DNA from 2 places in the Roseburia sp. genome. Region 1 is predicted to be linked to the other one. Evidence: riboswitches for the same ligand, from Rfam matches in the RefSeq annotation. Region 1 holds a riboswitch; the other holds the start of a gene.
The links. A riboswitch is a leader RNA that binds a small molecule or an ion and turns the genes downstream of it on or off. The one in region 1 is predicted to bind thiamine pyrophosphate.

Region 1 (3,180 bases):
AACAGGTAAAATGCAGAAAAATCCTGCAAAAACTTAACTTTGCAGATCGTTCCGATTTTGATGAAATTGCAAAAACTGTAAAAGAACTTTTGGGAAAATCAGATGGTGCATGGATCAATCCGCCTTTTTATTGTGATTATGGTTCACATATCGAGGTAGGTAAAAATTTCTTTGCAAATTATAACTGTACGATTATAGATGTGGCAAAGGTAAAAATAGGTGATAACTGTCAGATGGCGCCGAATGTAGCTATTTATACGGCGGGGCACCCAATTTATCCTGATACCCGCAATTCTGCTTTTGAATATGGAAAAGAAGTTACCATCGGGGACAATGTCTGGTTGGGAGGAAATACAGTCGTCTGTCCGGGAGTACATATTGGAGATAATGTGGTAATTGGTGCAGGAAGTGTTGTTACAAAAGATATCCCGGACTGGTCGATCGCCGCGGGAAATCCATGCCGTGTTATCCGTAAAATAACAGAAGAGGATAAAAGAAAATTGTTTCATGACGAAGAGATTGATGATGAAGCATGGGAGATGATATGTGCGCAGAAGGAAAAATAAAATGACGGTGCGGGAGCATAACTTTCGTTGATAAAAGAAAAAGCCTGCGTGTACGAAATGTGTATATATTGCATTTCGTACACGCAGGCAAAAAAGTAGTTGTTGTGGAACAAAATAAAACAATGTTACGATTCCACGGCATTCTGTTTTACGCGTGCCATTGCTTTTGCAACCGGCGGGATACTGATGATGATTAAGGTAATGACTGCCTCCGGTACTAAGTAAGAAGCCTGATATCCCAATGAATAAAGTACCGGGTTCATACCTTCTGGTGCATAGGATGCGAAAAATACAACACCTGAGATCGTAGCGAATATAAAGCGTCCGATCACACCGACGATATATCCGATCTGAAGTCCCCATTTTTTCTTATTGAAAAATCCTGCAAGACCAAGTGCACCAAATGCAAGCGGGTAGTCAAGCAGCATTTGTGGAATGGTATAAAAAATCGGTTCGGTGACAAACTGTACCAGACCGTATGCCACGGCTGTCATGATCCCGACATAAGGACCGTACCAGTATGCGATCAAAACAATAAAAAGCATGGAAAGTAATGTGACAGAGCCGCCCATCGGCATTTCAAACAGTTTGATCATGGAACATACCACGGCAAGTGCGATGGCAACGGCAGAGTAAACGAGCTGTTTGGTTGTTAAGGCTGCCTTGCGGCTTGCATTTTTCTGACGCACAAACGCTGCAACGATGAGCAGTAATGCGATGATTACGACGACGATTACGATTCCGGTCACAGTAAGGTGTACGGAGCCGTCTCCCCAGGCGCCTTCCGGTGTAGCAAAAAAGTTATTCATAAATCCTCCTTGTTTGATTCTGGTATCAAAAGGTGGTTTTCAATTTTTGGCTGTCAAGTTGCACAAAGTCGGATCTATTTTGTTCCGTTGTCCGAAAATAAGAAAAACTAAGTATGCCTGATTTAGATTTTCCAGGAGTGACGTGTACGTCTTAAACGTCCCGTCCATGGGACGTTAAGACTTTTGCTGCCATCCATGGCAGCAAAACACTATGCATTAACAGGCATACTAAGATTTTCTAATTTTCTCCCAAAGTCACAAAACGAGTCCCAACTTTGTGCAATTTGACAATCGCTAAGTTGTGAGCCACCTTTTGACACCAGAATCCTAATTCATGATAATAGAATGTTCGCGGAGCGTACATTCTATTGTATACAAACACGGGGGATTGTTTCTTACCAGAATAAAGTAAATGAAAACGCTTTCTTACGCCGGTATTATCCGGGTCAAGTAATAAGGGTCGATGAAATCATCTCTCAGCACGTTGTAGATACCATGTGGTATAAATAGCACCCCTAGCATTTGTATGGAACGTTTCACACTATAGCAATTAATGATGAAAAAGTCAAATGTTGACAAAAAAAGCAACAAAAAATATAATGTCAAAAATGTAGAAACAACTTGCGGAGGATGAAAGACATGAAAAAAATTTATCAGAAACTGGCACTGACAGGCGTGCTTGCAGCACTGCTTCTTTCAGCTGGCTGCGGGGGAGCAAAGGAAACTTCCGCAAATGAAACGGCAGGGGATGTGCAGGCTGTTGGGCAGAAAACAGAAAGCACAGCGGATGCAGAGCAGACGGAATTGTATACAGAGACATTGGAAGCAGATACCGGGGCATTAGAAACAAATATTGAGGCGCAGACACAGGGTTATACGTTCACCGATGATCTTGGACGTGAGGTGACAGTGAAATCTGCAGATCGTGTGGCAGCGCTGATCGGTAGTTTCACAGATGTATGGATGTTAGCAGGCGGAAATGTTGTTGCAGCAGCAAATGATTCCTGGGAGAGCCTTGGTTTAGAACTTGATGAGAGTGTGGTAAATCTTGGAAGCATTTTGGAGCCGGATGTCGAGCAGCTCATTGCAGCGGAGCCGGATCTTGTGATCGCAAGTGCAAATACGGATGCGGATGTTGCATTGGAGGAAACACTGACAAAGGCAGGAATTACCGTTGCCTATTTTGACGTCGCGAATTTTGATGATTATTTAAACATGCTTTCCATCTGTACACAGATTACCGGCAGAGATGATCTCTATCAGAAAAATGGTCTGGATGTGCAGAAAGAAGTGGAAGAAATGAAGCAGAGAGCGGACGGCAGTAATCCGACTGTATTATTCCTTCGGGCAGCATCAAGCAATGTAAAGGCAAAGGGCAGTGACGGAAATGTCTGCGGAGAAATGTTAGCAGACCTTGGCTGTGTGAATATTGCAGACAGTGACGAGAGTCTGTTGGATGATCTTAGCATGGAGGCGATCATTGCGGCTGATCCGCAGTATATTTTTGTGACGATTCAGGGAAATGACAGTGATGCCGCTATGAAAAATGTAGAAGAACTTCTGACCTCTAATCCGGCATGGGCATCTTTGACTGCCGTGAAAAACGATCATTATTATATCCTTGATAAGCGCTTATTTAACTTAAAACCGAATGCAAAATGGGGAGAGGCTTATAAGCAGCTGGCAGATATTTTATACCCGGAGATGAAGTAAGAAAGGTTCGGTTTGAAAATGGCATATTTTCCGTTTTTTATTGATATAGAAAATAAAAAAGGTCTGATCGTGGGCGGCGGCAGGATTGCAGC
Region 2 (3,180 bases), on a different contig from region 1:
ATCCTCGTGTTCCGGTTTTCTGCTGTTCCAGATTGCTTTAGCCGTTTCCGGATCTATTGCACATTCCCACTGTGCATCCCAGTCTAATACACGTCTTGCATCTGCCATCTTATCATCGATCTCCCTTGCTCCACGGACACCCTTTGCAATGTCTGCTGCATGTGCTGCGATCTTCGATGCAATGATCCCCTGTTTTACATCCTCCACGTTTGGCAGTGCCAGGTGTTCTGCCGGTGTGACATAACATAAGAATGCTGCTCCGTTCTGCGCTGCGATTGCTCCGCCGATTGCGGATGTTATATGGTCATATCCTGGTGCAATATCAGTAACCAGCGGTCCTAACACATAAAACGGTGCACCCATGCAGATAGTCTGCTGAATCTTCATATTTGCTGCGATCTGATCCATTGGCATATGTCCCGGTCCTTCTACCATAACCTGTACATCTTTCTCCCATGCACGTTTTGTCAGCTCTCCAAGTCTTACCAGTTCTTCGATCTGGCATACATCAGATGCATCCGCAAGACATCCGGGACGGCAGGCATCTCCAAGTGAAATGGTCACATCATGCTCACGGCAGATCTCAAGGATCTCATCGTAATATTCATAAAACGGATTTTCTTCTCCAGTCATACACATCCACGCAAATACAAGAGAACCTCCGCGGGAAACAATATTCATTTTACGTTTATGTTTCCGGATCTGCTCGATCGTTTTTCTTGTAATTCCGCAGTGCAGTGTCACAAAATCCACGCCATCTTCCGCATGCAGACGCACCACATCAATAAAATCTTTTGCGGTCAGTGTCGCAAGATCTCTCTGATAATGGATCACGGAATCATAGATCGGCACGGTACCGATCATTGCCGGACATTCTGCGGTCAGTTTTCTGCGGAACGGAATTGTATTTCCATGAGAGGATAAATCCATAATAGCATGTGCGCCCATATTGACTGCCGCCATAACTTTCTCCATCTCCACATCATAATCTTTGCAGTCCCTTGACACACCAAGATTGACATTGATCTTTGTGCGGAGCATGGACCCCACGCCCTCCGGATCAATACATGTGTGATGTTTGTTTGCGCAGATTGCAACTTTTCCCTCTGCTACAAGCGGCATCAGTTCCTCTACTGTCATACGCTCCTTTTTTGCCACGATCTCTAATTCTTTTGTCACAATGCCTTTTCTTGCTGCATCCATCTGTGTTGTATACTGTTCCATACATTTTCTCCTTTTCGCATGAAAGACTGCTGGCGATGAGAATTTTTCTATGAATGATTTAAAAAATCTCCTGCCGCAAGTGCGACAGGAGATAACATCTTCCCAATACGCTCCCTACGACAGTATTAACTGACAGGTTCAAAGAGTCAGGTTTTAACCTTCTCAACTGCAATCTCTCCAGGCACTATCCCAGACATGCAGTCCCTCTGCGTTGTTTTCTATTATATTTTACCGACTCATTCAGTCTAGCGGAATCTATGATAGTTGTCAATATTTGTACAACAAAAAAGACAGCCGATGCTGTCTTTTTAGGAGAAGGTATTTTTACTATGGGGTATAGCAAAAACTATATATAATGTATTGGGGGGTTTTTACAGTCATTATAATAGCATGATTTTCTCAATAAGTGTTCACAAATGTTACAATTTTCTCTTTTATTTTTTATGCAACATGCACAATCATTTTTCGTGACAATCCACAAAAAAGCAGATAAATCTTTTACATCTTCCCCATTTCAGGATTCATCTCACGGATTTTTGCCTTAATACGCGAGAGCGCATTATCAATGGATTTTGGCGTCTTTCCCATCTTTTCTGCAATCTGCTGATAATGAAGTCCCGCAAGGTACTGGTCTAATACTTCCCGTTCCATCCTGCTTAAATGTGTCCGGAGCCTTTTCCAGAACTGCTCTACATTCTCCTGATCGATCATCATCTGCTCCGGATTGCCGATTCCATCCATCGTCAGTGTTTCCGCCAGCGGATATCCGTTTTCGCCGTTTTCTGAATAGAAAGAAACATAAGAATTAAGTGGTGCATGCTTCTTGCGGTTTGACGCCTCAACTGCCTTATATAACTGTCTTGTGATACATAATTCCGCAAAATGAAAAAAAGACGCTTCTTTCGTGTTATCAAAATCTCTGATTGCCTTAAACAGACCGATCATCCCCTCCTGGATCAGATCATCCGTCTCCCCACCGATTAAAAATACTGCATTTGCCTTTTTGCGGACCAGCGGTTTATATTTATCCAGAATATAATCCATGATCTTTCCGTCCGTATCACCGCTGTCTTTTAATACCGCGATCAACTGTTCGTCTGTCAAATCCTGATATGACTCTAACATGTTCCTCCCAAGACTCCCGCTGCAAATTTAGCGCATACGCTGCCGCACGATCTCATATGCAAGTACACCTGCTGCTACTGATGCGTTCAAAGAATCAATATCCCCCTTCATTGGGATGGACGCAACAAAATCGCAGTTTTCACGCACAAGTCTGCCAACACCTTCGCCTTCACTGCCGATCACAAGACCGATCGGTCCTTTCAGATCGAGATCATACATACAGGTTCCATCCATATCTGCGCAGACAAACCACATTCCTTTGTCCTTTAACTCTTTCATCGTTGCAGTCAGATTTGTTACCTTTGCAACCGGGGTATAGTTGATCGCTCCGGCAGATGTCTTTGCCACGGTAGCTGTCAGACCAACTGCACGGCGTTTTGGAATAATAACACCATGTGCCCCCGCAAGATTTGCGGTACGGATGATCGCACCAAGATTATGTGGGTCCTCAATATTATCCAGAATAAATAAGAACGGCGGCTCACCCTTTTCTTCTGCCAGTTTTAACATATCTTCCACCTCGGCATATTCATATGCAGCAGCAACAGCGATCACACCCTGGTGTTTTTTTGTCTCAGAAAGCTGGTCTAAGCGTTCCTTTTCCACAAAATGTACGATCGTGTCGTATTTTTTCGCCTCTCTTACGATCGTGCGTACCGGACCGTCCTGACAGCCGTCTAACACAAATAATTTATCAATCGTTTTTCCGGAACGGAATGCCTCAAGCACCGCATTCCGTCCCTCTATTTTCAGCTCTTCGTAGCCCATTACTCTCTCCTTTTACATTTTCAGTGCAAGTTCGCCCACACCTGTCTTTACCAGTTCCACCAG

Region 2: it holds a riboswitch for thiamine pyrophosphate, as region 1 does, so the genes downstream of both, thiC (phosphomethylpyrimidine synthase ThiC) here and thiT (energy-coupled thiamine transporter ThiT) in region 1, are expected to answer to the same signal.

Annotation. Positions count from the first base shown of each region.
Region 1 is NZ_JBGLEJ010000002.1:18,582-21,761, forward strand. Features, by position in the region: gene ACDD58_RS00335 (sugar O-acetyltransferase) at 1-566, shown strand, start outside; gene thiT (energy-coupled thiamine transporter ThiT) at 692-1,375, opposite strand; TPP riboswitch at 1,782-1,902, opposite strand; gene ACDD58_RS00345 (ABC transporter substrate-binding protein) at 2,015-3,088, shown strand; gene cysG (siroheme synthase CysG) at 3,107-3,180, shown strand, end outside.
Region 2 is NZ_JBGLEJ010000004.1:261,788-264,967, forward strand. Features, by position in the region: gene thiC (phosphomethylpyrimidine synthase ThiC) at 1-1,224, opposite strand, end outside; TPP riboswitch at 1,319-1,442, opposite strand; gene ACDD58_RS04570 (sigma-70 family RNA polymerase sigma factor) at 1,723-2,349, opposite strand; gene rlmB (23S rRNA (guanosine(2251)-2'-O)-methyltransferase RlmB) at 2,377-3,117, opposite strand; gene ACDD58_RS04580 (Mini-ribonuclease 3) at 3,130-3,180, opposite strand, start outside.